DNA from 3 places in the Streptomyces sp. NPDC054757 genome. Region 2 is predicted to be linked to each of the others. Evidence: riboswitches for the same ligand, from Rfam matches in the RefSeq annotation. Region 2 holds a riboswitch; each other region holds the start of a gene.
What was found. A riboswitch is a leader RNA that binds a small molecule or an ion and turns the genes downstream of it on or off. The one in region 2 is predicted to bind cobalamin.

Region 1 (9,847 bases), on a different contig from region 2:
ATGACGGAGACGCTGCCGCCGGGCACCCCGGTGCCGCCGGAGCGGACCCTGGCCGCCGAGTTCGACACCTCGCGCACCACCGTGCGGCAGGCGCTCCAGGAGCTGGTCGTGGAGGGCAGGCTGGAGCGCATCCAGGGCAAGGGCACCTTCGTCGCCAAGCCCAAGGTCTCGCAGGCCCTGCAGCTCACCTCGTACACCGAGGACATGCGGGCGCAGGGCCTTGAGCCCACGTCCCAGCTGCTCGACATCGGCTATGTCACCGCGGACGACACCCTCGCCGGGCTGCTCGACATCACGGCGGGCGGGCGGGTGCTGCGCATCGAGCGGCTGCGGCTGGCGAGCGGTGAGCCGATGGCCATCGAGACGACACATCTGTCGGCCAAGCGCTTCCCGGCGCTGCGCCGTTCGCTCGTGAAGTACACCTCGCTCTACACCGCGCTCTCCGAGGTCTACGACGTCCGGCTGGCCGAGGCCGAGGAGACGATCGAGACCTCGCTGGCCACCCCCCGGGAGGCCGGGCTGCTCGGTACGGATGTGGGGCTGCCGATGCTGATGCTCTCGCGCCACTCGATCGACGAGCGGAGCGAGCCGGTGGAGTGGGTGCGCTCGGTCTACCGCGGCGACCGCTACAAGTTCGTGGCCAACCTCAAGCGGCCGGTCGACTGAGGCCGGTCGGCCGAGTCAGGTCCCGGGCGGCGGACCCCCGGAAAGGTCCGCACCAACACCCCTCGGAAACGGCGCTCTCCACCGAAATCCCCCCGGATGAGCGGTGTTGCCGTTCCGGTATGCGGATAGGGGTTCCGTCGGATGAGCATCCTCGCCTAGATTTCCTGCGCGTTGTACCAGGTGCTCAGTGAGGGGACGGACCGCACCATGCCCGAGAAAAGACCGGTGGTCACGCCGGTGCGCGTGATCATCGCGGTATGCCTGATCGCACCCTTTGTCGCCATGCTCTGGGTGAGTTCATACGCGAAGGTGGACCCGGCCTTCATCGGTATCCCGTTCTTCTACTGGTACCAGATGCTCTGGGTGCTCATCTCGACCGCGCTCACCATGACCGCGTACAAGCTGTGGCAGCGTGACCAGCGCGCCCGCAAGGGGGGTGCGTCCGCATGAAGGACGGTGTGAACGGCGTCGCGCTCGGCGTCTTCATCTTCTTCTTCGTCGCCGTCACGGTCGTCGGCTTCCTGGCCGCCCGCTGGCGCCGCGCCGAGAACGCGGCCACCCTCGACGAATGGGGCCTGGGCGGAAGGTCGTTCGGCACCTGGGTCACCTGGTTCCTGCTCGGCGGCGACCTCTACACGGCGTACACCTTCGTCGCGGTCCCCGCGGCCGTCTACGCGGCGGGCGCGGCCGGGTTCTTCGCCGTGCCGTACACGATCCTGGTCTATCCCCTGATCTTCACCTTCCTGCCGCGGCTCTGGTCGGTCTCGCACAAGCACGGGTACGTGACCACGTCGGACTTCGTCCGGGGCCGGTTCGGCTCGAAGGGGCTCTCACTGGCCGTCGCGGTCACCGGCATCCTCGCCACCATGCCGTACATCGCTCTCCAGCTGGTCGGCATCCAGGCGGTGCTCGACGTGATGGGCGTCGGCGGCGAGGGCAGCAACTGGTTCGTGAAGGACCTCCCGCTGCTGATCGCCTTCGCGGTGCTCGCCGCGTACACCTACTCGTCGGGGCTGCGGGCGCCCGCGCTGATCGCCTTCGTCAAGGACGGTCTGATCTACATCGTCATCCTGGTGGCGATCATCTACATCCCGATCAAACTCGGCGGCTTCGACGACATCTTCGCCAAGGCCGGTCACGCCTTCTCGCAGACCAGCCCGGCGACGGGCAAGCCGCGCGGGGCGCTCGCACCGGGCGCGGCGGGCCAGTGGGGCTATGCGACGCTGGCGCTCGGCTCCGCGCTCGCGCTCTTCATGTACCCGCACTCGATCACGGCGACGCTCTCCTCGCGCAGCCGTAACGTGATCCGCCGCAACACCGCGATCCTGCCGCTGTACTCGCTGATGCTGGGGCTGCTCGCCCTCCTCGGCTTCATGGCGATCGCCGCCGGTATCAAGGTGAAGAACGGCCAGCTGGCCATCCCGCAGCTCTTCGAGAACATGTTCCCCGACTGGTTCGCGGGGGTGGCCTTCGCCGCCATCGGTATCGGTGCGCTGGTCCCCGCCGCCATCATGTCCATCGCCGCGGCGAACCTCTTCACCCGCAACATCTACAAGGACTTCATCAAGCCGGGGGCCACCCCCGCCCAGGAGGCCAAGGTCTCCAAGCTGGTCTCGCTCGTGGTGAAGGTCGGCGCGCTCCTCTTCGTGCTCGCCATGGACCCGACGGTGGCCATCAACTTCCAGCTGCTCGGCGGTATCTGGATCCTCCAGACCATGCCGGCGCTGGTCGGCGGGCTCTTCACCCGGTGGTTCCACCGCTGGGCGCTGCTCGCGGGCTGGGCGGTCGGCATGGTGTACGGGACGCTCGCCGCGTACGGCGTGGCGAGCCCGACGCAGGCGCACTTCGGCGGCTCCTCCAAGGAGATCCCGGGCATCGGACAGATCGGCTACATCGGTCTGACGGCGTTCGTACTGAACGTGGTCGTGACCCTGGTGCTCACTGTCGTGCTCAACGCGGTGAAGGCACCCGCCGGGATCGACGAGACCTCCCCGGAGGACTACACGGCGGACGCCGGGGACGAGGGCGTCCAGGTGGAGCTGCCTCCGGCCACGGCGGGAGCACCGGCCGGCCACTGAGCCGGCCGCTCCGCCAGGGGCCGGGTCCGCCGGGGCTGCGTCCGCCGGGGCCTCGCTCCGCCACGGGCCACGCTCCGCCAGGGGCCGTCGCGCCTCCCTTCCGGGGGAGAAGCGCGGCGGCCCTTCTCCGTGCCCCCAGGAGCCCCCGCAGGGCGCCCCTGAACCGCTTCTGAGGCGTCCCGGTGGCCTGCACGCGGCCCCGGCGAAGCGGCCGTACGAGCCACCCTCCCAGGCTCCACGACACAACATATGGGGGGTGCTTTCCGGCGGGCACCCCACATGTATGCTCATGCTCGCTGTCGCCGCAGGGGAATCCGGTGCGAATCCGGAACTGTCCCGCAACGGTGTGATCAGTGCGCTTTCGCGCACCGTGGAGTCCGAGGACCTGCCGACGGCGCATCCGGCTCGACCGAACCGGATGGGAAACGTCCGGGCCTCGCGGTAGGGCCTGCGGACGCCATGCGGTGTGCTGCTCTGCTGTGCCCGTACGCGCCCGTGCCCCCCGCCGGCCCCCAGCCGAGCGAGGGAGAGCGCACCGTGACCATCGCGCCCACCGCACCTGTCTCCGAGCAGGTGGCGGACGCCCCGGGAACCGTACTGCTGCGGACCCTGACCGACCTCACCGCCGATCTCACCGACACCGACCCCGGCAGGGTCGCCGCTGCCGCCCTGCGCGGGCGCAACGCGGCGTCGGACGAGGCGGAGCTGCGGGAGCTGGCCACCGAGGCGGCCGCGGGTCTCATCTCCGAGGACCCCGCGTACTCCCGGCTCGCCGCGCGGCTGCTCACCCGCACCATCGCCGACGAGGCGGCGGGCCAGGGCGCGGTGTCGTTCTCCTCGTCGGTCGCCGTCGGCCACCGCGAGGGGCTGATCGCCGACCGTACGGCCGCCTTCGTCCGGCTGCACGCGGAGCGGCTCGACGCGACCGTCGACCCCGGGGCCGACGACCGCTTCGGGTACTTCGGGCTGCGCACCCTCTACAGCCGCTATCTGCTGCGCCACCCCCTCACCCGCCAGGTCATCGAGACACCCCAGCACTTCATGCTCCGGGTCGCCTGCGGTCTCGCCGCCGACGAATCCGCCGACGCGCTGGCCGAAGTGGCCGCGCTGTACGGGCTGATGAGCCGCCTCGACTATCTGCCCTCCTCCCCCACGCTCTTCAACTCCGGTACCCGGCACCCGCAGATGTCCTCCTGCTACCTGCTGGACTCGCCACTCGACCAGCTGGACTCGATCTACGGGCGCTACCACGAGGTGGCGCGGCTCTCGAAGCACGCGGGCGGCATCGGCCTCTCGTACTCCCGCATCCGCGCCCGCGGTTCGCTGATCCGCGGCACCAACGGACACTCCAACGGCATCGTCCCCTTCCTCAAGACCCTCGACGCCTCGGTCGCCGCGGTGAACCAGGGCGGCCGGCGCAAGGGCGCCGCCGCCGTCTACCTGGAGACCTGGCACTCGGACATCGAGGAGTTCCTGGAGCTGCGCGACAACACCGGTGAGGACGCCCGGCGTACGCACAATCTCAACCTGGCCCACTGGGTGCCCGACGAGTTCATGCGCCGGGTTGGCTCGGACGGCACCTGGTCGCTGTTCTCGCCCGCCGACGTGCCGGAGCTGACCGATCTGTGGGGCGAGGAGTTCGACGCCGCGTACCGCAGGGCCGAGGCGGCGGGGCTGGCGAGGAAGACCATCCCGGCGCGGGAGCTGTACGGGCGGATGATGCGCACCCTCGCCCAGACCGGCCAGGGCTGGATGACCTTCAAGGACGCGTCGAACCGTACGGCCAACCAGACCGCCGAACCGGGTGCGGTCGTCCACTCGTCGAACCTGTGCACCGAGATCCTGGAGGTGACGGACGACGGCGAGACCGCGGTCTGCAACCTGGGCTCGGTCAACGTCGGCGCGTTCGTCTCCGGCGGCTCCCTGGACTGGGAGCGCCTGGACGCGACCGTCCGCACCGCGGTCACCTTCCTCGACCGGGTCGTGGACATCAACTTCTACCCGACCGAGCAGGCGGGCCGCTCCAACGCCAAGTGGCGTCCGGTGGGCCTGGGCCTGATGGGGCTCCAGGACGTCTTCTTCCAGCTGCGGCTGCCCTTCGACTCACCCGAGGCGCAGGCGCTCTCCACCCGGATCTCCGAGCGGATCATGCTCGCCGCCTACGAGGCGTCCTGCGACCTCGCCGACAGGAGCGGCCCGCTGCCCGCCTGGGAGAAGACCCGCGCGGCCCGCGGTGTGCTGCACCCCGACCACTACGCGACCGAGCTGAACTGGCCGGAGCGGTGGGAGGCGCTGCGCGCCCGGATCGCGAGGACCGGGATGCGCAACTCGCTGCTGCTCGCGATCGCGCCGACCGCGACCATCGCCTCGATCGCCGGGGTGTACGAGTGCATCGAGCCGCAGGTCTCCAACCTCTTCAAGCGCGAGACGCTCTCGGGTGAGTTCCTCCAGGTCAACGCGTATCTGGTGAACGAGCTGAAGGAGCTGGGCGTCTGGGACGCGCAGTCCCGTGAGGCGCTGCGCGAGGCCAGCGGTTCGGTGCAGGGCTTCAGCTGGATCCCCGAGGAGGTCAGGGCGCTCTACCGCACCGCGTGGGAGATCCCGCAGCGCGGTCTGATCGACATGGCCGCGGCCCGCACCCCGTTCATCGACCAGAGCCAGTCCCTGAACCTGTTCCTGGAGACGCCGACCATCGGGAAGCTCTCCTCGATGTACGCGTACGCGTGGAAGCAGGGCATCAAGACCACGTACTACCTGCGCTCGCGCCCGGCGACGCGTATCGCGCGGGCGGCGCGCTCCGCCGCCGTCCCCGCCCAGCAGGCCCCGGCCGCCGCCGAAGCGGACGCCATCGCCTGCTCCCTTGAGAACCCCGAGTCCTGCGAGGCCTGCCAGTAATGAGCACCGAACCCCACAAGCCCGAGAAGAACCTGCTCGACCCGGGCTTCGAGCTGACCCTGCGTCCGATGCGCTACCCGGACTTCTACGAGCGCTACCGCGACGCGATCAAGAACACCTGGACCGTCGAGGAGGTCGACCTCCACTCGGACGTGGCGGACCTGGCCAAGCTCTCGCCGGGTGAGCAGCACATGATCGGCCGGCTGGTCGCGTTCTTCGCGACGGGCGACTCGATCGTCTCCAACAACCTGGTGCTGACCCTCTACAAGCACATCAACTCGCCCGAGGCGCGGCTGTATCTCTCGCGCCAGCTCTTCGAGGAGGCCGTGCACGTCCAGTTCTATCTGACGCTGCTCGACACCTATCTGCCGGACCCGGAGGACCGCGCGGCGGCCTTCGACGCGGTCGAGGAGATCCCCTCCATCCGCGAGAAGGCGCAGTTCTGCTTCCGCTGGATGGACTCGGTCGAGAAGATCGAACGGCTGGAGAACCAGGCGGACCGCCGCCGCTTCCTGCTGAATCTGATCTGCTTCGCCGCCTGTATCGAGGGGCTGTTCTTCTACGGGGCCTTCGCGTACGTGTACTGGTTCCGCTCGCGCGGGCTGCTGCACGGCCTGGCGACCGGCACCAACTGGGTGTTCCGTGACGAGACCATGCATATGAACTTCGCGTTCGAGGTGGTCGACACGGTCCGCAAGGAGGAGCCCGAGCTCTTCGACGACGCGCTGCGCGAGCAGGTCACCGACATGATGCGCGAAGCGGTCGAGGCGGAGCTGCAGTTCGGCCGGGACCTGTGCGGCGACGGGCTGCCCGGGATGAACACCGAGTCGATGCGCGAGTACCTCCAGTGCGTCGCCGACCAGCGGCTGACCCGGCTGGGCTTCGCTCCGGTGTACGGCTCCGAGAACCCCTTCTCGTTCATGGAGCTGCAGGGCGTGCAGGAGCTGACGAACTTCTTCGAGCGGCGCCCCTCGGCGTACCAGGTCGCGGTGGAGGGCTCGGTCTCCTTCGACGACGACTTCTGAGCCGGTACGGTCCTGTGCCCGGGGCGCCTTCGCGGCCGGGGCACAGGACCGTACGGGTACTAGCGGAGTTTCACCTCGTCACCGGCGGAGGTGATCGCCATGGTCGTGTGCGTCCCGGAGAAGGCCCAGCGCCAGGTGCCCGAGGCGGTCGCCGTGACCGTGGTGCTCAGGGTGCCCGTGGAGCTGGTCTTCACCGTCCTGACCGTGGAGTACCCGGACGCACCGGTCTTCTTGAACTGAAGCTTCACGTTCTGCTTGGTGTAGCCGTGGTACTTCAGGTCGTTCCAGTTGGCCCGCGAGAGCTTGCCCCTGACCGTGAGCCTGGCCCCCTTGGCGACCGGCTCGGGAGTGGCGTCGGTGGTGAGCGTCGACGCCCGCTTGAAGTCGAAGTGGGCGAGGCTGTCGTGGATCCAGTAGTCGCCGTCCTTCGCCTGGACGGTGGCGTTGACCTGCCAGGTGCCGGCGAGGTCGTTGGGGTCGATGTCCACGGACGACTTGAACGAGGCCGGGTGCACCTCGAAGGTCTCGGTGCAGACCGATGTCGTACTGCTCGACCTGCGGCAGGTGTTCCCGGTCCAGTCGTCGCTGTCGTAGCCGTTCTTCGAGTTGAAGACGCTGACGTGGCTGACGCCCTTCACCCCGTGGTTGTCCTTCACCGTGAAGGTGACCGGGAACCTCTTGACGTCGTGCACCCCCACGATGACGTTGCCCCCGTTGTTCACCACGGTCTTCGTGACCCGGATGTCCCCCTTGCCCTCGGCGTGAGCCGCCGGAGCCCCCAGCACCACCAGAGCCGTGGCACCGGATGCCGCGGCCAACAGCGCGGTTCTGCGCATGTTCCCCTCCTTGATGATCTTCTGACAGGAGTGAGAGTAAGCGCTGGGCGGGAGCGGCTCTCACCGGGCGGTGCGTGCCATGGCCGGATGGCGCGTTCTGTCCCGTCGGGACATCGGCGTACGGGCCGGCGGAAGCGGTGCGGGGCCGGTCTCCCGGTCCGGGTCGCCGTCCCGGCGGGGCAGGGCGAGTTCGCGGTCGATACGGCGCTCGCGGGCCTGGCCGACGAGTGAGGGCAGGGCCAGGAGGACGGCGACGCCGAGCACGGTCAGGTAGTCCAGGAAGGTGTTCATGCCGTCAACTGTGGCGCCGGGCGGCCAGGAAAATCAGTGGCAGGACTGACATGGAACATCGAATTGCTGCCACACTCGATCCATGCTGAAGAATGTCGCCGCGGTGCTGATGGACGGGGTCAATCCCTTCGAACTCGGCGTGGTCTGCGAGGTGTTCGGGCTCGACCGGAGCGACGAGGGGCTGCCCGTCTACGACTTCGCGGTGGCCTCCGCCGAGGGGCCCGTACTCGGGACGCACGCCGGATTCACCCTGCGCACCGAACACGGTCTGGAACGCCTCGCCGAGGCCGACCTGATCGCGGTGCCCGCCGCCGAGTCGCGGGGGAACCGGGGCTATCCGCCGGACCTCCTCGAAGCGCTGCGCCGGGCGGTGGACCGGGGTGCCCGGGTGCTCAGTGTCTGCTCCGGGGTGTTCGTGCTGGGCGCCGCGGGGCTGCTCGACGGCCGCCGCTGCGCCGCGCACTGGCGCCACGCGGACGAACTGGCCCGCGCCTTCCCGCGGGCCAGGGTCGAGCCCGATGTGCTGTACGTGGACGAGGGGCCCGTCATCACGTCCGCGGGCACGGCCGCCGGTATCGACGCCTGTCTGCACATCGTCCGCACGGAGCACGGCCCGCACGTCGCCAACAGGATCGCCCGGCGGATGGTGGTCCCGCCCCACCGGGACGGCGGCCAGGCCCAGTTCGTGGAGCGCCCGGTGCGGCCCGAACGGGCGGACACCGTCGCCGGGGTACTCGGCTGGATGGAACAGCACCTCGACGAGGAGCAGACCGTGGAACAGCTGGCGGCCCGCGCCCTCATGTCACCGCGCACCTTCGCCCGCCGCTTCCAGCAGGAGACAGGGACGACTCCGTACCGCTGGCTGCTGCGTCAACGGGTGCTGCTGGCTCAGGAGTTGCTGGAGGCGTCGGACGAGACGGTGGACGCGATCGCGGGCCGGGTCGGCTTCGGTACGGGAGCGGGGCTGCGCCACCACTTTCTCCGTACCCTCGGCACCACCCCGAACGCCTACCGGCGGACGTTCCGGGGCCCGGCCGGACCTGCTCAGGCGTTCGGCACGGTCTCGTAGCGCGGCGTGCCCTCTTCCATCTGCCGGAGCGCGTCCTTGCGGTCGCGCTTCGACAGACGGTCGATGTACAGGTAGCCGTGCAGGTGGTCCGTCTCGTGCTGGAGGCAGCGGGCGAAGTAGCCGGTGCCGCGCACCTTGACCGGGTTGCCCTGCGCGTCCTGGCCCGTGACCTCCGCGTAGTCCGGGCGGGCCAGCTCGGCGTACGCGGTCGGGACGGAGAGGCAGCCCTCATTGGACTCGTCGAGGTGGCGCAGCCCGGCCGGCGTCTCGACCAGCACCGGGTTGCAGACGGCTCCGACATGGCGCTTGCCGTCGTCGTCGAGGCAGTCGTAGACGAAGACCTTCAGGTCCACACCGATCTGGTTCGCGGCCAGGCCCACGCCTTCGGCGGCCTTCTGGCTGGCGAACATGTCGTCGATCAGCTGGGCCAGCTCGGCGTCGAACGACGTGACGTCCTTGCACTCGCGGTGCAGCACCGGGTTGCCCACGACGGTGATGGGACGGGCGGTGCCACGGGCGCGGTGGGCCTCCTCGCGCTCCTCGCAGTCCTCGGTGTCCACGACGAAACCGTCATTGACCTGCTGGTCGGCCTGCTGGTCCGTCTGCTGCTGCGACATGTCCGCCGTACGCCTTCCTCAAAAACCCGGATCGATCCCGTACAGCCTAACGGGCCGCCCGGCGACAGGGACCGGCTCAGCAGACCTCTTCGAGGTCCCGCCACTCACGGCTGTCCGGGCTGTCCGCGACCCAGCCGTCGAGCAGCCCGCGCACAAGCCCGGCCGGGGCGGCTATCCCGCATTCGCGCTCGGCGACCCAGAGCCCGCCCGCGGTGCGGTGGCCGAGCGGGCCGGGGTGGCCCGGCTCGCTGTGGTCGTGCGGGTCGGGGCGCTGCTCGCCCTCGCCCTCGTCGCTCTCCATCTGCGACTCGGAGCAGGCGCGGCAGAGCAGCCGGACCGATGACGACCAGTCCTCGGCGGCGAACCCGGC
Region 2 (9,847 bases):
TGAACTGGAGGACTTCACCCGGCGGGCCGGCAGCGAACTCGGCGGACTCGACGGCCTGGTCGCCAACATCGGAGGCAAACGCGGCGGCGGCGTCCTCGACTCGACCCGGGAGGACTGGCAGGACACCTGGGAACTGAACGGGGGGCATGCGGTGCGTACTGTCCGGGCAGCACTGGGCTGCCTGCGGCCCGGCAGCTCCGTGGTGATGGTTGCCTCCATCTCCGGCTGGAAGCCTCGCTTTCCCGCCCAGTACGGGGCCGCCAAGGCATCGGAGATCTACCTGGCGGGCGCCCTGTGCCAAGAGCTGGCCCCGTACGGTGTGCGCGTCAACACCGTCAGCCCGGGCTCCATTCTCCTGCCGGGAAAGAGCTGGGACCGCCTGAGCCGACGTGACCCGGAAACCTACGCGGCATATGCGGAACGCAACCCCAGTGGCCGCCTGTTGGAGGCCGACGAAGTGGCCAGGGTCATCGGCTTCCTTCTCTCGCCTGCGGCCGGCGCTGTTAACGGCGCGCATATCCCTGTCGACGGCGGTCAGCCGCAGGCAGGGCTGGGAATCGTTCCGGGCCGACAGACCTGACCAGGCGAGTCCCGCTCCGCCGTGGAGGTGTCCTGCCCACCCGGAGCAGGAAACAGCCTCCCTATCCCTTGCCGGTCGGCTCCGCAAGGGAAGGAAGGCTCTCTCGGACGCCGGCTTCACCCCACCGGCGTATGGCTCTCTTCTCGCCGTCCAGCCGAAAACATAGTCGCGTGGGCAGGATCCTAGGTGCGCGGCCGGCGCCCCCGTTCCTGCCGTGGGAAGCTCTGGTCGGCCCCCGGCAGGTGCGGCTTCGGGAGGGTGGCGACCTCCTTCTTCGCCTGTTCCAGCTGCTCGGCCGTGTCCTCCGGCAGGTGCGGCGGCCGGCGGTGGGTGTCGGAGAAGCGGAAGGCCGAGGTCAGGTCGCCGAAGGTGCGGCGGCGCCACTGGGTGATGTTGGGCTCCCGTACGCCCGTGAACCGCTCCAGGAACTGGAGCGCCGAGGTGTGGTCGAACCGCTCGCCCGCGACCCAGCCGCCCACGGTCCACGGTGACACGATGATCGCGGGGACCCGGAAGCCGCCGCCGATCGGTAGGCCGTCGACGAACTCGTCCGTCGTGCCGGGCTTCGGGGTGGGGGGTGCCACATGGTCGAACAGGCCGTCGTTCTCGTCGTAGTTGAGGATGAAGGCGGTCTTCGCCCACACCTTCGGGTTGGAGGCGATGGCCTCGATCTTCTGGGCCACGAAGTCCGCGCCTGCCGCCGGAAGGTAGTCCGGGTGCTCGGACTGGTAGCTGGTCGGCATGATCCAGGAGACGGCGGGCAACCGGTCGTTGCGTGCGTCGTCCTCGAACGTGCCCTCCGGCTGGGGGCGTACACCGCGCTCGTACAGCTCGTCACCGGGCTTGGCGTCCTTGAACGTCCGGAAGTTCTTCAGCATGTTGCAGCCGTAGTCGTCGTCCTGCTGATAGACCTTCCAGCTGACGCCCGCCGCTTGGAGCCGTTCGGCGTAGGTCGTCCAGCGGTACGGCGTGGCGGCGGTGTTGCTCAGGATCGGCCCGCCCTGGGTGCCGTTCGGGTCGAGGGTGCCCGTCATCCAGTACAGCCGGTTCGGCCAGGTGGGACCGAACACCGAGCAGAAGTAGTTGTCGCAGATGGTGAAGGTCTCCGCCAGCGCGAACTGGAACGGGATGTCCTCCCGGGTGTAATAGCCCATGACATAAGGGCCGTTGACCCCGTCGGCCTTGCGGTGCGCGGGCAGCCACTGGTCCATCCGGCCGCCGTTCCACGCCTCGTGCTGTACGGACCAGGCGTGGCTGGTGGACGGGATGGCCTGGGCGCTCGATGTGTGGGTGTCCAGATGGAACGGGAGCAGATAGCCCTTCGGGTTCACTGTGTCGGGCTGGTAGAAGACCGGCTTGCCGTTCGGCAGCTTCTGCGCGTGCGGGTCGCTGAAGCCGCGTACGCCGGACAGCGTGCCGAAGTAGTGGTCGAACGAGCGGTTCTCCTGCATCAGCATGACGACGTGTTCGATGTCGCGCAGGGAACCGTGGCGCGGCGGCCCGGCCGCGACCGCCTTCTGCACGCTGGGCGGCAGCAGCGAGAGCGCCGCAGCGCCGCCCACGGCGCCTGCCGCTGAGCCAAGGAGTCTGCGTCGCGTCAACTCGGCCATGAACATCCCCTTCTCACGCTCGGACGGGCCCGTTCTGAGGCCCCTCCGGAACTCTCTCGGGAGCCCGGTGAAGAGGGGAGGAGTCGGACGATGAACAGGTGGCCAATGAGCGGCAAGGGCTTGGCCAAGCCAGAACCTGGTGTTCGCACAGCCGGGATCCCGCCCGGACAAAGGTCCGGACGGGATCCGTGAGTAGCCGTGAAGCCCCTTGTGGGAGAGCTCAGTTGGTGGGGGCGGCCGTTGGCGCCACGGTGCCGTCCGTGTGGTGTGACGCAGCCGTCCGTGGGAGGAGATGACGCTCGGCGAGGTGGCCGAAGAGCAGGCCGAACGCGGTCCACAGCGTGAGCTGGATGGCGAGCGCCGAGAGCCGGAACTGCCAGAGCAGGGTGGCCGGGAAGTCCTTGGGCACCTCGTTGACGGCGGGCAGGAGCGCATAGGCGAGTCCGACCAGTACGAGGAAGGCGGCCCCGGCCGCTACGGTCGCGTTCCAGTTGCCCAGCCGTGGCGCGAGCCGTTTGCCGAGGAGCACGGCGGCCACCGAGAGCAGCACGCTGAGGACCATCATCAGGAAGTACAGGGCGGTGCGTTTGCCGATGGTGCCGGGGTCGCCGACGGACGGCGGGTTGGCCGGGTACTTGAGGAACGGCACGACGTACACGGTGATCAGGGCGCCGGCCGAGACCAGCATGGCTGTCGCCCGCGGGCCGAAGCCGCCGGTACGGCCGAGTGCGAAGCAGAACGCGAGAGCGGCGATACCGCCGACCGCGACGCCGAAGACGAGCACACCGGTGGCGAGTCCCGCCGTCGACTGGAGGGAGCGGCTGACCACCTCCATCTCGTGCTCATGGCTGTGCGCGTCCTCGAAGGCGATGGCCGAGTCGACCCGCGGCTCACCGAGCAGATAGGCGACCACCAGGGCCAGTACACCGGCGGCGAGGCCGGCCAGCATGCCGCGGACGAGCAGGACGCGTATCGATATGGAGTTCATGAGAGAGGTCCCCTGGACGTCAGTAGGTCAGTTGGACGTCAGTAGGTCAGTGGCAGGGGAAGCCGAGGAGATGACGTCCGTCGTGGACCCACTCGTGCACGTCGGTCCCCGAGACGACCGAGGTGGCGCCCTGCTCGGCGCCGACGAAGTACAGCAGGACGAGCATGAGGATCCCGAAGAAGACCGCCCAGGGGGCGATGGCCTTGGCCGAGAGCGGAGCGATCGCCGGAGTGGCGGGGGCGCTCGGAGTGGGGGCAAGGGAGTTTGCCATGGCAGAACCTCCTGGGGAACACGCGTCCCGGTCGTGGTGCCTGAGACGAAGGTGCTGGGTCTGACTTCCCGTAGGACGGGTTCACAGTGGCGCGACCGTGCCGGATTCTCACCGGACTTCCATTACGCCTTCGTCATGTTCACGTGGACCGTACCGTCTGCCCGACCGGCTTCGCTACGGTGCCGGTCCGGCAGAACGGCCCGTCACACCCCGCGCCCGGTACCCCGGACGCACGTGTTCTGCTTGCCCGGCCGGACGGGTGGACGGGTGGACGGCGGGACGGTGAGGGCGATGACGGTACGGGTGATGCAGTACGGATGATGCAGTACGGATGATGTCGGTCTCACCTCGCGGAGCGGGGTCCGGCTCTGTGCGAGGTCCGTATCGACGACGCGGGGCCGCCGGACGAGGCGTTCCGGCGGCTGGACGTCGCGCCGCTGACGCCGACCGGGCTGGGCGGCAGGGCCGGACGGTGGAACCCGCGCACCGGACGGTCGCCGGAGCCGTGACCAGGGGTGCGCCCCGGCGGCGGGTGCGCTCCGCTGGAGAGGGCGTGGCAGTGCGCCCGGAATCACACCCCGTGAGCCGCCTCTGCGGGAATCTTCGCTGGTCGTGACAGGCTGAAGCCCTTGTACAACATCAACACAGACGTCACGGGTGGCTCCGACAGCACATCGGCGGCCCGGTGACAGACGCGAAAAGGCAGGGCGGTCATGGGAGAGCTGATTCTCGTACGGCACGGTGAGACCAGCTGGAGCCGCACCGGGAAACACACCAGCTGGACGGATCTGCCGCTGACGGCGGCCGGCGAGGAGCAGGCCCGCAAGGTCGCACCGCTGCTGGCCCAGCGGCGCATCGCACTGACCCTCACCAGCACGCTGACCAGGGCCAGGCGGACGGCCGAGCTGGCGGGCCTCGAACCCGCACGCGCCGACGCCGACCTGCACGAGTGGGACTACGGGGCGTACGAGGGCATCACCAGCGCGGAGATCCACCAGGACCGGCCCGACTGGGACCTGTGGACCGACGGGGTGGCCGAGGGCCCGCCCGAGCACCCCGGCGAGTCCCCGCAGCAGGTTGGCGAGCGCGCCGACCGCGTCCTGCGGCGGGTCGACGTGGCGCTGCGCGACGCCGATCTGGACGGCGAGGGCGGAGACGTCGTCCTCGTCGGGCACGCCCACTTCCTGCGGGTGCTGACCGCGCGCCGGCTCGGACTGCCCGCGTCGGCCGGGGCGCTGTTCCGGCTGGACACCGCGTCCGTGAGCCGGATCGGCACCGAACACGGCCGACCCGCCCTCGCCGTGTGGAATCAGGTGCCGCTCAGCGGGTGACGGGTGACGGGTGACGGGTGACGGGTGACGGGTGGCTGGGGGTGGGGCCGGCCGGTGCCGCAGCGGTGACGGGCCTCAGCCGTTGACGTGCGCCGCCCCCGCGGTCGTCTCGACTTCCAGCAGTGAGGCGCTCTGGCGCTCCGCTTCGAAGGCCGTGTGCCCGCCCCGCAGGCCGAACAGGCGCTTGCCGAGCAGGATGTAGAGCACCGCCAGGATGTTGACCGTCAGGGTGGCGATCTTCAGCCAGCTGACCTTCTCGGTGAGCTCGTAGACCTCCAGCGGCAGGAACACCGCCGTGGCGACGACCGTCAGATACTCGGCCCAGCGCTTGGCGCGCCACAGTCCGACGCCCTCGACGATCTCGATCAGCGCGTAGACGACCAGCAGCGCGGCGACCAGCACCAGTGTGGAGTGCTTGTAACCGAAGGTCTTCTGGATGGTGCCGACCACCGGCGAGTGGTCCAGGTCGTAGTGGAAGTGACGGAACACCGGGCGCAGCACGTCCAGGTTCTCGTCGAAGAGCCGCCGCACTGCGTCCTTGCTGTTGCTGAACTTCCACACGGCCACGGCCACCAGCACGATGAACACCCCGCGCACCGCCCGCTCCACGGCGAGGAAGCGCAGGATGAACAGATCGCGCAGTACCTTGCCGCGCGGCACCAGCGGGGCGTCCCGCGCGGGGCCCGATCCGTGCGGATCCCCCAGGGCGAAGTCCCCGCAGCGCAGACAGCGCCATGCCTCGCCGAATCCGGTGTCGGCGCGCAGCCGCGCCGCGAGTTCCGGTTCCCGCGGGGCGTACGTCACATGTCCGCGCCGTGCGCAGGTGCGCCGGTTCCAGTCGATCTTCATGCTGTCTTCCCCGTGACGGTCGGCCGATGGTCGGCTTCTGATGTTGCCGGCGGCGGCCGCGTGGCGGCCGGACCGGCCCAGCGCGGACCGTAGCAGGACGCCGGCGGGCGCCGGATGACAGGGCCCCGACAGACAGGGCGGCGGTCATCGCGGACGAGGACCGCGGATGCGGATGGGATGAGGGGTACCGGTGCGGATGAGAGGCACCGCCGTGGGCACCGGCCGCCGGGGTCGGGGCAGGGGCGGTTCCCAAGATTACTGCCCACGCCCGCAGGGCATGGGAACTTCTGCCCACTCGTGAAGAGGTCCATCCGGACCGGCCCGCGGCCCCGGCCTGCCGGGATACTCTCGAGATCCGTTTGCAGGCAGGGGAGGAACGATGGGGTCCCGGAAGGAACGCCCGGCCGCCGTACCGCTGCTGGAGCGGGAGAACGAGATCGCCGCGGGGACGCACGCCGTCGAGGCGCTGTGCGCGGGGGAGTCCGCCGGGGGCCTCCTCATCTACAGCGGCGAGGCCGGCCTCGGGAAGACCGCGCTGCTCAAGGCGGTCAGTGCCCAGGCGGCCGGACGCTGCACGGTGTGGTCGGCCCGCGGCGGCGAGACGCTCACCTCCGTACCCTTCCACGTCGTACGCCAACTCCTGCAGCCTGCACTGACGATGCCCGGGATCCGGGACGCCCGCGATCTGCTCGGTGACCGGTACGAGATCGTCGGGCCCGCACTCGGTGTCGCGCCGCCCGGCGCGCAGCAGGCCGACCCGCAGGGTGTCCGTGACGGTCTGGAGGCCGTGGCGGTGCGGCTCGCCGGGCTGTTCCGCCCGCTGGTGTTCATCGTGGACGACGCCCAGTGGTGCGATCTGGAGACGCTCGCGTGGCTGGCCTCCTTCACCGGGCGCGAGGGCGGACCGCCGATGCTGGTGGTCCTCGCGTACCGCACGGGCGAGGCGGACGGCGACGCCGCGGAGTATCTGCGCGTGCTGGAGGCGGCGGCCGAGAAGTCCGTCCAACTGCGCGCGCTCACCCCCGATGCCATCGCCCAGCTCTCCCGCAGCGCGCTCGGGGAGCATGCCGACGACCCGTTCTGCCGCGAGGTCTGGGCGGTGACCGGTGGGAACGCGTACGAGACCGTCGAACTCCTCGCCCGGGTGCGGGACGACGCCATCGACCCGGTGGAGGACTCGGCGGGAGCCCTGCGCGCGATGGGTGCGTCGGCCCGCGGCTCGGGGCTGATCGCCCGCCTGGAGGAACTGGGCACCGGGGCCACCCGGTTCGCCTGGGCCGCCGGGATCCTCGGCACCGGCATCTCGCTGGGCCTGGCCGGGCGGCTCGCGGGCATGAGCGAGAGCGAGGCGGCCGAGTGCGCCGAGCGGCTGCGGGCCGCCCGCATCCTCACCGGCGGCGACCCGATGGAGTTCGTCCATCCGCTGATCGCGGGCGCCGTCTACCGCGCCGTACCGCCCGCCACCCGTACCGCGATGCACGGCCAGGCCGCCTGGGCCGTGACCAGGGCGGGCCGGGGCGCGGCAGCCGCCGCGCCGCATCTGCTCCAGGTCCACCCGGACGACGACCCCGAGCTGGTCGCACAGCTCAGGGAGGCCGCCGCCGAACACCTCGCGGTGGGTGCTCCGGACGCGGCCAGGCGCTGTCTTGAGCGGGCGCTTGAGGAGCCACCGCTGCCCGCGGTGCGGGCCAGCGTCCTGTACGAGCTGGGCTGCGCCACGCTGCTGACCTCACCGGCCACCACGGTCGGTCATCTGCGGGCCGCGCTCGCCCAGCCCGGGCTCGACGACGAGCTGCGGGTGGACGCGGTCTTCCGGCTGGCCCAGGCACTGACGCACAACAACCAGACCCGTGAGGCCGCCGAAGTGGTGGCGGCCGAGGCGGAGGTGACCGAGCCGGGCCCCGCCAGGCGGCGGCTGCAGACCGCGCACTTCCTCTGGGAGGGCGTCCAGGCGGTCGAGGACGACGGTCCCGCGCGCTCCCGCCGCCTCGCCGCGATGACCGACGGCCTGGGCGGCCAGGACAACTCCGAACGGATCCTGCTCATACTGCGCGCGTTCGACGGCACCGCCCGCGGCGAGAGCGCCGAGGAGATCGTCGAGATCTGCGACCGGGCCCTGGTCAACGGACGGCTGCCACCGGGCATCGGCTGGACCGGCACCTCCTGGGGGTTCGAGCCCGCCGCGCTGCTCGGCCTCTCGTACGCCTACGCCGACCGGCTCGACCGGGCCGAGAGTCTCTTCTCGGAGGCGCTCCGCTCGTTCGAGGTGTCCGGCTGGAGCGGCGGGCATCTCTCCTTCGCCAACGCGCTCGTCGGCTATCTCCAGCGCAGGCGCGGCCGGCTGGCCGAGGCCGAGACCTATCTGCGCGAGAGCCTGCGCCTGGCGGAGCGGGTCGGCAACGGCCTCCCGATGAACTGGGACGCCGCCTGCATGCTGATCGACACCCTGCTGGCCCGCGGCCATGTCGCGGCCGCCCGCGAGGCCGCGGAACGGTACGGCTTCGCGCCCCCTTACCCCTCATCGGTCGTCATCCCCGACGCGCCTTCGGTGCGCGGCAGGCTGCTGCTCGCGTGCGGCCGCACCAAGGAGGCCGTCGCCGAACTGGAGGCCGCCGGCGAGGCGTTGCGTGGGCGCGGAAGGCACAACAGTGTCATGGCGCCCTGGGCGGGCGATCTGGTGCGGGCGCTCGCCACCGAGGATCCGGCCCGCGCGGCTGAGCTGGTGACGTATGTCCGCCACCGGGCGGAGCGGTTCGGTACGGACACCGCCATCGGTGAGTCGCTGCGGATCGCTGCCGTCCTGGAGAGCGGCGGACGCGCCGTGGAGCTGCTCGGCGGCGCGGTCGCCTATCTCGAAGCGTCACCCTGCGCGTATGAACACGCCCAGGCGCGGGTGGAGTTCGGCATCGCGGCCCGCTCGGAGACCGACCTCGTGCGCGGGCTCGCCCTCGCCGAGTCCTGCGGCGCCGACGGTCTGGCCGACCGGGCCAGGGCCGCCCTGCACCTGCGCTGATACCAAGCTGCCCTCTTTCGGGGGCAGTTGGGACGCATGTTCGGTCACTCCGCGTGTGTGAACGGAAGCTGACCGTGTAAAACCGGCGAGTCTATTCCTCTGGAACCGTCACCGCACAAGGTTGGAAGAATATGCCGCCGCGGTGTTCTGATCGGGCTACGCTCGCTCATTGTGAGTTGAGATGACATGTATTCATGCACTTGTTCCCACATGTCTTGATAGTTCGATTCTCCCCACCGTCAACTGCCAGAGGGATCACATGGTTCGCGTTGAGGCGCCTCCAACCGATCGGACAGCGCCACTGGTCCGTGCGCTGCTGCTCTCCGTCGTCACGACGTCGGCAGCCACGGCCGTCGGCGCGCTCGCGGCCGACCGGGCCGCCCGGATACCCCTTGTCTGGGCCGGCGTACTGGCCACCGTCGTCATCGCCGTACTCGTCACCGCACTCGTCCGCCGCGCATCGGCGACCCGCGCGCTCCACCGGGCCTACGGCGAACGGCTGGCGTTCCTGGAGCAGCGGCTCGCCGCGCACGACGCGGAGACCGTACGGCTCGCCAAGGAGCTGATGCCCGCCGCGATCCACCGGCTCAAGCACGGTGAGTCGCCCCAGGAGGTCATGCGCATCCTCGTCGACAACAGCGAGATGTACCGCGACCTCCCCGCCGCGCAGCGCGAGATCCTCGCCTCCCTGCTGAAGATCGTCGACGACGAGGAGTCGCAGCGTGAGGGTGCGCAGTTCGCGTTCGTCGGCATCGCCCGCCGCGTCCAGGCCATCGTCCACCAGCAGGCCGCCGAGCTGCGGGAGATGGAGGAGGACCACGGCCGCCAGCCCGAGGTCTTCGACGACCTGCTCAGGCTCGACCACGGCAACGCGCTCATCGGGCGTCTCGCCGACAGCATCTCGGTACTGGGCGGCGCCCGGCCGGGGCGCCAGTGGCCCAAGCCCGTACCGCTGTTCAGCGTGTTGCGCGGGGCGATGTCCCGCATCCTGGAGTACCCGCGGGTCGATCTGCACTCCATCGCCAAGGTCGCCATCGTCGGCCCGGCCGTCGAGCCGCTGATCCACGCGGTCGCCGAACTCCTCGACAACGCGACCCGCTACTCGCCCCCGCAGACCCGCGTCCATGTCACCGCGGTCGAGGTGCAGACCGGGATCGCCGTCGAGATCGAGGACGGCGGGGTCAGCCTCAGCGAGGAGGCCCGCA
Region 3 (9,847 bases), on a different contig from region 2:
CCGGTCGACCCGGTGGCGGAGAGCGGTCACCGGCGGTACGGCCTGTCCGCGCTGGTGGCGTTCTGCGCCGCCTTCGCGGCGGCGGTCCCCTTCATGAACACCGGCCTCTACACGGGTCCGGTGGCCGCGGCCCTGCACGGCGCCGACCTCGCCTACTACGTGGCGTTCCTCACCGCGCTCGCCGTCTACGCACCCCTCAGGCTGCGCCGCCCGGCCGCTCGGTAGCCGCCCGCGGAGCTGAAGTGCGGTGCGCGGACGGGCTGTTCGGGGAGGCGACCGGACGGGGCGCTGCGGCCCGCATCCCGCTGTCGGCCCCGGCCGGGAGGGGAACATGACAGAATCGGCAGCGTGTTCGGGATGGGGGATCCGGCTCCACGCCTGCGGGCGGGGCGGTTCATACGTGCGCGGCTGCTGCCGCTGCTGCTGTGTTTGTCGGCCGTCGCGGGGGCCACCTGCTTCGCCGTGGGCGGGGTGTCGTCCGAGGAGCGGCGGGACCGGGACTGGCGGGCGGCGGCACCGTGCCCGGCCTCGGCACCTGCCGATCCGCGCGCCGACTGCGTCACCACGCTGCCCGCGGTGATCGAGCGGACCAAGGCCGAGCTGGACCACGACAACCACAACGACTGGCTCTACTTCCGCGGCGATGAGCCGGTGGACCGGCTGAGCGTCGCCTACGACACCGCAGCCGCCTTCGGCCCCGGTGACCACGTCACCCTGACCTGGTGGCGCGGCGACCTGATGAAGGTCGCGAGCCGGCAGCACACTGCGAACGAGGACCTGCCACGTCCCGGCGGGATCGCCGGAGGCGTGGTCTTCCTGATCCTCGCGGCCGGTCTCCTCGCCGTCCTGCTGCTGGTGCGCCGGCCGCGCGACGGACGCCCCGTCACCCCCGGCGAACCGGCCCGGCCGGGCGTGTTCTTCTTCCCCGTTCCCCTGGCCGCCGCCGCTCTGTGGGCGGTACCGCTCGGCGGACTGCGCCCGGGGCGGGCCGTCGCGGTCCCAGTGGCCGCCGTCGGGGTGCTGACGGTGATCGCGCTCCTGGTCTGGGCCTGGCGGGCGACCGGCCGGATCAGACCGGTCGAACCGCGCCCGCTGCCCGAGGGGAAGGACGTCTTCCTGCCCGCCCGCTTCCTGCAGGACAGGCCGTACGATCCGGACCTCCTGGGCAGCCATGTCGTCCTCGGCGCCGGCCCGATGGCGGTGCTGCCGCACGGCGGGCCCGGCCGTCTCGTCGGCAAGGAGATACCCGAGGGGCGCTTCACCGTACAGGGGCTGCGGCGCCCGAAAAGCTCGGAGCGCAGAACACCGGCAAGCTGGTACGTCGCCGAACTCCTCGACTCCGGTACCCGGGTCCGCCTCACCGCGGCCCCCGCCGATCTGCTCCTGCTCGTACAGGAGTTGGAGCGCACCAGGCCGGCGCCGACCCGTACGGGGTGAGCTCAGGCGCGGATCCTCCGGGCCTCCGGCGCCGCGCTCAGCGGGCGGTCGCGGTGTGCGCGTTCTTCCTGCGCGCACGGTAGGCGGCAGCCTTGATCTTGTTGCCGCACGAGTCCATACCGCACCACTGCCGCCGCACCCCGCGGGACCGGTCGATGTAGACACGGGTGCACTGGGGATTGCCGCACTCCTTGAGCAGGGGGACGTCCGGCCCGCTGAGCAGCTCGACGGCGAGCCGGGCGACGGTCGACAGGGCCTGTTCGGGCGTGGCTTCGGTCCGGCGCCCCGCCCCGGTGAGCTGCGGTGTCGCGGGGGGCCTGCGGGCCGCCTCGTTCAGCACGTCGAGCGGGTCCCGGCCGAACGGCTCCCCGAGGCGGCGAGCCGTGATCAGCTCGTAGACGGCCTCACGCACGGCCGTCGCCTGCTGTACGTCGTCCTCGTCGCCCGGGGCGATCGCGTCGACGACGCCGGACTCCAGATACCAGGCGTCCAGCCGCTCCGGCGTCACGAACATCTCGAAGCGCGCGGAGCGGCGGGCCCGCAGGGTCGCGGCGAAGTCGAGCGCCGGGTTGCCGCAGACGAAGACATGGGTCAGGTTCACGTCACCATGCTGACAGGTGACTGCGTGAGGCCGCAAGGAAGTCACCTGTTGAGGCGGTGATGATGTTTCATGCCGTGTGTCCCGCTCCCGGGGCCGGCGGTGTGGCCGTCGGTGGGTGTCAGAGCCCCAGATCGAGAGCCAGACAGGCGTAGTGGCTCCAGGCGGCCTCGGGGCTGTAACGGTTGCCCGTCCCTTTCCCCGGGGTGGCCGCCCTCTCCTCGACCAGGTCCTCCTGTCGGACGCGCTCGGGCAACTTCCCGTAGCGGGCGCGCCGTTGCTGTGCCGCAGGATCGTGGTCCCACGCCTCTTCGCTCTTCATGGCCGGTCTCCGCTCGTTCGGTGGCGGACTGCTCCCTGATGCCCTGCGGGTTCAGAATGCGCCCTGATGCGTCACCGGTCAAGGCGGTGACGCGTAAAGGGGCGGGACGGCGCGCGGTCGCCCGGCGTGCCGATGCGTCACCTCCTTGACCGGTGACGCGATGCTGTGCCAGGGTCGGCACGCCGGACTCGACCGGCACCGTCAACGGGCCGCCGGGGCAACGGAGTCCATGCCGCGCACCCCCCGGGCAGGTCAGGCGTATCGGCAGTCGGCGACAGCCGCAGGGGGAAGGGTCATCCGGATGATCAGCAGGCGTACGTTCGGCAAGGCCGTCGGTGCGACCACCGGCGCCGCAGCCATGTCACTGACCGGGCCGTGGGACGCGTCGGCCGCGGACGCGCCCGGCAACCCGCCGGACGGCCGGTCCGGGAGCGCGCTCCCCACCGTGTCCGCGCCCGCCCACACCTCGTTCGCCGCCCTGAAACAGGTGCGGGCAGGGGTCCTGGACGTCGGCTACGCCGAGGCGGGCCCCTCGCACGGCCCGGTGGTCATCTGCCTGCACGGTTGGCCCTACGACATCCACAGCTACGTCGAAGTCGCGCCCTTCCTGGCCGCTCAGGGCTACCGGGTCATCGTCCCGTACCTCCGCGGTCACGGCACGACGCGGTTCCTGTCCTCCCGTACGGTCCGCAACGCCCAGCAGTCGGCTGTCGCCCTCGACATCATCGCCCTGATGGACACCCTCAAGATCGAGAAGGCGGTCCTCGCCGGTTTCGACTGGGGGTCGCGCACCGCCGACATCATCGCCGCCCTGTGGCCCGAGCGTGTCGCGGCGCTGGTCTCGGTGGGCGGATACCTCATCACCGACGTCGAGGCGCAGAAGACACCGCTGTCCGCGAAGGCCGAGTACAGCTGGTGGTACCAGTACTACTTCGCCACCGAGCGGGGCCGTACCGCCATGGAGACACCGGACGACAGGGACGCCCTGTGCCGGCTGGTCTGGGAGACCGTCTCCCCGACCTGGCACTTCGACGACGCCACCTTCGGACGTACCGCCGCCGCCTTCGACAACCCCGACTACGCCGCCATCGTCATCCACAACTACCGCTGGCGTCTCGGGCTCGCCGACGGCGAACGCCGCTACGACCGCTATGAGAAGCAGCTCGCCGCCCGCCCCTTCATCCACACGCCCACCGTCACCCTCGACCCGGAACGCGACCCCTTCACCGCTCCCGGGAACGGCTGCTCCTACCGGGACCGCTTCACCGGCCGCTACGAGCACCGAGCCCTGGCGGGCATCGGCCACAACGTTCCCCAGGAGGCCCCCGCCGCCTTCGCCGGGGCCGTCGTCGACGCGGCCCGCCTCTGAACCGTCGCCCACTGCTGAAGCCCGTCGCCCGCTGCTGAAATCCGCCGTGCGGCAAGGTCCCGCACTACGCCGTCCGGTGGGGCCGTGGAGCGCGGGAACGGCGAATACGGGGAAGGGGTGAGAAGACTGAGCCGCCGGGCTCACCTTTCCCCCACGGAGCAGCAGGCGAAGGAGCGACGATGGCAGAGCAGCATCCGAACGGCGTGAACGCGGTACCCGGCCGGAGCCAGGACCTGGTGTTGCCGGTGGCCGCGCGCGCCGGCTGGGACGAGGTGGACGTCCGGGCGGTGGACACCATCCGACTGCTCGCCGCGGACGCGGTGCAGAAAGTGGGGAACGGCCACCCCGGGACCGCGATGAGCCTGGCGCCCCTGGCGTATCTGCTGTTCCAGAACGTGATGCGGCACGACCCGGCCGACGACCAGTGGCTCGGCCGGGACCGGTTCGTGCTCTCCTGCGGCCACTCCAGCCTCACCCTGTACATCCAGCTCTACCTCTCCGGGTACGGTCTGGAGCTCTCGGACCTGGAGGCGTATCGCACCTGGGGCTCGGCGACGCCGGGCCACCCGGAGTACCGGCACACCAGGGGAGTGGAGATCACCACGGGGCCGCTCGGTCAGGGGCTGGCGAGCGCGGTGGGCATGGCCATGGCGGCCCGGCGGGAACGGGGTCTGCTCGACCCGGACGCCCCCGCGGGCAGGAGCCCCTTCGACCACCAGGTGTACGTCGTCGCATCGGACGGCGACATGATGGAGGGCGTCACATCCGAGGCGTCCTCGCTCGCCGGGCACCAGGAACTCGGCAGCCTGGTGCTGTTCTACGACGCCAACCAGATCTCCATCGAGGACGACACCGACGTCTCCTTCAGCGAGGACGTGGCCGCCAGATACGCCGCATACGGCTGGCATGTTCAGGACGTCGACTGGCGGGGCGACGGAGCGTACACCGAGGACGTCGACGCCCTGCTCCACGCCATCGAGCAGGCGAGGAGCGAGCGCGGACGCCCGTCGCTGATCGTGCTGCACACCCTGATCGGCTGGCCCGCGCCGACCAAGCAGAACACCGGGAAGGCGCACGGCTCCGCGCTGGGCGACGAGGAGGTGGCGGCCACCAAGAAGCTGCTCGGCTTCGACCCGGACCGCACCTTCACCGTCGAGGACGACGTCCTGCGCAGGGCCCGTGCGGTACGTGACCGCGGCGCCGAGGCCCACGCCCGGTGGCAGCGCGACTTCTCCGCCTGGCGCACGGCCAACCCCGCGCGGGCCGCCCTCCTCGACCGGCTCCAGGCGCAGGAACTGCCCGGCGGCTGGGCCGACGCGCTGCCCGCGTTCCCGGCCGACGAGAAGGGCATGGCCACCCGCAAGGCGTCCGGCGAAGTCCTCGGGGCCCTCGCGCCGGTACTCCCCGAACTGTGGGGCGGATCGGCGGACCTGGCCGGGAGCAACAACACCACCATGGAGGGGGTGGAGTCCTTCCTCCCCGCCGACCGGCAGACGGAGCTGTGGAAGGGCGGACCGTACGGAAGGACCCTCCACTTCGGTATCCGTGAGCACGCCATGGGTGCGATCCTCAACGGCATCGCCCTGCAGAGCCTGACGCGGCCGTACGGGGGCACGTTCCTGACGTTCTCCGACTACATGCGCCCCGCCGTCCGGCTGGCCGCCCTGATGAAGCTGCCCGCCGTGTACGTGTGGACGCACGATTCCATCGGCCTCGGCGAGGACGGTCCGACCCATCAGCCCGTCGAGCACCTCGCCGCCCTGCGGGCCATCCCCGGCCTGGACGTCGTACGGCCCGGTGACGCCAACGAGACCGCCGCCTGCTGGGCCGCCATCCTTGAGCACACCGACCGGCCGACGGGACTGGTCCTCACCAGGCAGAACCTCCCCGTACTCGACCGTGGTCCGGGCTCCGGCCACACCCCCGCCGCGGCGGCCGCCAAGGGCGGGTACGTGCTCACCGAGCGCGGCCGGGGCTCCGAGCCCGACGTGATCATCGTCGCGACCGGCTCGGAGGTGCAGATCGCACTGGACGCCTGTGCTCTGCTGCTGGCCGGTGATCTGACGGTCCGGGTGGTGTCCATGCCGTGCCGCGAATGGTTCGCCCTCCAGCCGGCCGCCTACCAGGACGAGGTGCTCCCGCCTGCGGTACGCGCCCGGGTGAGCGTCGAGGCCGCCGTCGGCCAGGGCTGGCGCGAGGTCGTCGGCGACGCCGGGCGGATCGTCAGCCTTGAGCACTACGGCGCGTCGGCGGACTACCAGCGCCTCTACTCCGAGTTCGGGATCACCCCCGAAGCGGTCGCGCAGGCCGCCCGGGACAGCCTGGACGACACGCGGACGGCGACGCGCCCCGGCGGCCGGCAGAGTACGGCGGCGCCCGCCGACGGCGGCACGGCCGACCGGCCGTGAGGCCCCACCGGCCGGAGCCGCCCATGGGCTCCGGCCGGTGCGGTGTACGGACCAACTGCCGTGCCAAGCAGTGCAGTTGACGGATCAAACGGCACGATGGCGGGTGGGGGCGGTCAGTCCCGGCGGCGCAGGTCCAGCATGCAGAGAACCGTGTCGTAGCGGTCCTCGCCGACGGCGACGAAGCCGGGGAGGCGCCCGTACGGAGTGAAGCCGAGCGACCGGTAGAGCTCCAGAGCCCTGGTGTTGTCGCCACGGGCGTCCAGCGTGAGCACCTCGATACCCGCCTTCCGCGCATCGGTGATCAGGCCGGCGGTCAGCGCCCGGCCGACACCATGCCCCTGGGCCTCGGCGGCCACCGCGATCTTCTCCACATCGGCGTGCGGCCGGTGGGTCGGCCGGGCGTACCGCAGCCAGTACCCGAGCCCCACCATGCGGCGGTCCAGGTAGGCGGCGCGCAGGCCGGCGTCTCCCGCCCGCGCCGCGCGGACGACACGGCGGAGAAGTCCGGCCACTTCGTCCGGCGCGGGCGGTTCGACCCAGCCCAGCGCTGCGCCCGCTCCGACCAGGTCGGCCAGCATCCGGTGAGCGGACTCGGCGAGCCCGGCCGCCAACTCCGGATCGGCAGCCAGCTCCTCGGCGTCGAGGATCACGGGCTCGGCTCTCGGACCGCCGGTCAGGGGGGATGTCATGGGCCGCAGCCTAGTGACCCCGGCCGATCCGGTTCCATCGGCCCTGGGCCGCCGGACAGCCGAGACCTCCGGACAGCCGAGACCTCCGGACCACGGAACGGGAACCGGGTTCCGGCCACCTCTGCCCCGTACGTCACAATGAGTGCACGAGGCGACGGGGATCAGGAAGCCGGTGCGAGTCCGGCGCGGTCCCGCCACTGTGACCGGGAAGCGGTCCTCCTGCATGTCACTGTCCGCTGACGCGGGCGGGAAGGCGGAGGTGAGCGACGATCCGGGAGCCAGGAGACTGACCTGTCGCCGGTCCGCGAGCAGGGGCGAGGACACCCCGGAGAGGATCGGCTGTGACGACGCATGCCCGGACGGAGGCCCCGGACCGGCACCGGCCGGTGCTCGGCAGACGGGGAGCGCTGGCCGCCGGAGGCGCCCTGGCACTGGCCGCGACCGGCCTGCTCGCCGGGTGCGGCGGGGACAGGAAGGACGGGGGAGGCGGTGACCGGTTCCGCGCCGCGTTCACGGCCGGCGGCTCACAGGAGACCCTCGACCCCCATGTCGCCCCGAACTTCGTCGACCAGGCCCGCGCCAAGGCCCTGTACGACACGCTCGGGACCTACGCCGACGACATGTCCGTCCGCAAGCGGCTCGCGGAGTCCTGGGAGAGCGACGCGTCCGGCACCCGGTGGCGCATACGGCTGCGCAAGGCGCAGTTCCACGACGGCAAGCCGGTCACCGCCAAGGACGTCCTCTACAGCTACCGCCGCGCCGCCGACCCCGCCACCGGCTCCCCCTCGCAGGTCCTGCTGTCGGCCATCGACTCCGGCGCCACCCGGGCCGACGGCGAACGGTCCGTCGTCTTCGTACTGAAGGCGCCCAACTTCGAGTTCCCCACCGTCTTCGCGGGCCCCGGCACGGAGATCATCCCCGACGGGACGAAGGAATTCCGCAAGCCCATCGGCTCCGGCCCCTTCACCTATGTGTCGTTCACGCCCGGCGGCACCGCCCGCTACCGCGGCTGGGACGGCCACTGGGACGGCGCCCCGCACATCGCGGAGCTGGAGATCGTCCCCGCGAACGAGGAGTCTGCGCGGCTCAACGCGCTGCTGTCCGGGCAGGTCCACTACGCCGCCGACCTGGCCGGTGCCTCCGTGGACCGGCTGAAGAAGGAGGGCTCGACGCGGCTGCTGACCGCCGAGCGGGCCACCGCCCAGCAGTTGTTGCTGCGCACCGGCCGCAAGCCGTTCGACGATCCGCGGCTGGTGCGCGCCGTGCAGCTGGGGATCGACCGGGAGGCGCTGGTCCGGGTCGCGCTGGCCGGACACGGGGAGCCGGGGAACGACCTGTTCGGCATGGGTCTGCGCGGCTATCCGAACGGCATCGCGCCCCGGGTACGCGATGTCGGCCAGGCACGGAAGCTGGTGAAGGAGGCCGGAGCGGAGGGGCTGCACATCACCGTGGAGACCAGCTCCGTCGATGCCACCTGGGAGGCGGCCGCGGACCTGATGGGGCGGCAGCTGCGTGAGGTCGGGCTCCGTCTGACCGCCAACACCCGTGCGTCCAGTACGTACTTCAGTGAAATCAGGACACAGGGGGTGGCCGCCTTCAACACCACCTCCACCCTGCCCCTCTCCGACTTCCTCCAGCAGCGGGTCCGCGGGGGAGCGGCCCGCAACCAGACGCAGTACGCGTCGAAGAAGTTCGACACGCTCCTGGAGCGGGCCCGCACCACCCGGGACGAGAAGGAGCGGCTGGCGCTCCTCGCCCGGGCACAGAAGCTCGCCCGGGACGAGTCCGGACTGCTGGTGTGGGCGTTCTCCGACGCCAACGACGCGATCGGCCCATCGGTCCGCGGTCTGCGCGCCGCGCCGCCCAACTCGCACGACTGGGCCCGGTTCGACCGGGTCCGCATCGGCTGACGTGCGCGCCTATGTGCTGCGGCGTTTCCTGCTGGCGGCCCTCCAGTGCCTGGTGGTGCTGGTCGCCGTCTTCGCGGTCGGTTCGCTGCTGCCGGGCGACACGGCCGACGTGCTCCGCGGCGAACTCGGCACGCCGGAACAAGTGGCCGCGCTGAGAAGTCAGTTGGGTCTTGACGAGCCGGCCTGGACCCGCTTCGGACACTGGCTCGGCAAGCTGCTCAGCGGCGACCTCGGGCACTCCCTGACCACCGGGCTGCCGGTGGGCGACGACATCGGCCGCCGTATCGGGGTGACGCTGCTGCTGGGCGTGCCGGCGCTGGTGCTGGTCACCGTACTGGCGCCGCTGCTCGGCACGGTGTCGGGGCTGCGGGAGGGCAGTCGCGTCGACCGGACGCTGAACACGGCGGCCGTACTGCTGCACGCGGTACCCGAGTTCGTGCTCGGGCTGCTGCTGGTCGCCTCGGTCTCACTGGCGGCAGGGCTGCTGCCGGCCACCGCTGTCGGCATGGACACCGCCGATCTGCTCACCCAGCCGACCGTGCTGGTGCTGCCCGTCACCGTACTGACGGCCCGTCACCTCTGTGATCTGGCACGGCAGATCCGGGCCGGGGTGGCGGCGGGGCGGCACGGTTCCGTCGCCGCGCATCTGCGGCTCCTCGGTATGCGGGAGCGGACGGTGGTGCTGCGCCATGTACTGCCGGGTGCCCTGGGCCCCGCGGCGCAGCAGTTCGCCCGCTGTGTGGAGGGGCTGCTGGGCGGCACCGTACTGGTGGAGGCGGTGTTCGGCTTCCGCGGCCTCGGCAGCGGTTTCGTCGAGGCCGTACAGAACCGCGATCTGCCTCAGGTGCAGACGTACGCGCTGCTCTTCGCCGGCACCGCTGTCGCGGTCAACCTCATCGGCGACCTCGCCGCCCACCGCCTGGCACCGCACCGGGAGGTGACGGCATGACCGCGCCGGCGGAGGCCGGGACCGTGCGCCCAGGCCGTAACCGCCTGCCGTGGATCGCCCTGACACTGCTCGGTGTGCCGGTGCTCGCGGCCCTGCTGGGGCCGTGGTTGGCCGGGGGTGCTCCGTCGGCGCGGGGCGCGCTGCCGTCGCAGCCGTCCGGCGAAG

Region 1: it holds a riboswitch for cobalamin, as region 2 does, so the genes downstream of both, ACWGKJ_RS03500 (ribonucleoside-diphosphate reductase subunit alpha) here and ACWGKJ_RS19970 (CbtB domain-containing protein) in region 2, are expected to answer to the same signal.
Region 3: it holds a riboswitch for cobalamin, as region 2 does, so the genes downstream of both, ACWGKJ_RS10890 (ABC transporter substrate-binding protein) here and ACWGKJ_RS19970 (CbtB domain-containing protein) in region 2, are expected to answer to the same signal.

Annotation. Positions count from the first base shown of each region.
Region 1 is NZ_JBSHBW010000002.1:160,126-169,972, reverse strand. Features, by position in the region: gene ACWGKJ_RS03515 (GntR family transcriptional regulator) at 1-666, shown strand, start outside; gene ACWGKJ_RS03510 (DUF3311 domain-containing protein) at 874-1,116, shown strand; gene mctP (monocarboxylate uptake permease MctP) at 1,113-2,744, shown strand; cobalamin riboswitch at 3,028-3,151, shown strand; gene ACWGKJ_RS03500 (ribonucleoside-diphosphate reductase subunit alpha) at 3,282-5,639, shown strand; gene ACWGKJ_RS03495 (ribonucleotide-diphosphate reductase subunit beta) at 5,639-6,664, shown strand; gene ACWGKJ_RS03490 (hypothetical protein) at 6,724-7,500, opposite strand; gene ACWGKJ_RS03485 (hypothetical protein) at 7,561-7,791, opposite strand; gene ACWGKJ_RS03480 (helix-turn-helix domain-containing protein) at 7,874-8,860, shown strand; gene def (peptide deformylase) at 8,836-9,477, opposite strand; gene ACWGKJ_RS03470 (tetratricopeptide repeat protein) at 9,554-9,847, opposite strand, start outside.
Region 2 is NZ_JBSHBW010000016.1:71,065-80,911, forward strand. Features, by position in the region: gene ACWGKJ_RS19955 (SDR family NAD(P)-dependent oxidoreductase) at 1-580, shown strand, start outside; gene ACWGKJ_RS19960 (alkaline phosphatase family protein) at 763-2,190, opposite strand; gene ACWGKJ_RS19965 (CbtA family protein) at 2,411-3,178, opposite strand; gene ACWGKJ_RS19970 (CbtB domain-containing protein) at 3,225-3,449, opposite strand; adenosylcobalamin (AdoCbl) riboswitch at 3,494-3,584, opposite strand; gene ACWGKJ_RS19975 (histidine phosphatase family protein) at 4,163-4,780, shown strand; gene ACWGKJ_RS19980 (DUF2127 domain-containing protein) at 4,856-5,629, opposite strand; gene ACWGKJ_RS19985 (ATP-binding protein) at 6,009-8,642, shown strand; gene ACWGKJ_RS19990 (ATP-binding protein) at 8,902-9,847, shown strand, end outside.
Region 3 is NZ_JBSHBW010000006.1:111,335-121,181, reverse strand. Features, by position in the region: gene ACWGKJ_RS10925 (purine-cytosine permease family protein) at 1-225, shown strand, start outside; gene ACWGKJ_RS10920 (hypothetical protein) at 349-1,437, shown strand; gene ACWGKJ_RS10915 (CGNR zinc finger domain-containing protein) at 1,475-2,038, opposite strand; gene ACWGKJ_RS10910 (hypothetical protein) at 2,157-2,357, opposite strand; gene ACWGKJ_RS10905 (alpha/beta fold hydrolase) at 2,659-3,726, shown strand; gene tkt (transketolase) at 3,906-6,134, shown strand; gene ACWGKJ_RS10895 (GNAT family N-acetyltransferase) at 6,248-6,823, opposite strand; cobalamin riboswitch at 6,933-7,132, shown strand; gene ACWGKJ_RS10890 (ABC transporter substrate-binding protein) at 7,165-8,733, shown strand; gene ACWGKJ_RS10885 (ABC transporter permease) at 8,735-9,682, shown strand; gene ACWGKJ_RS10880 (ABC transporter permease) at 9,679-9,847, shown strand, end outside.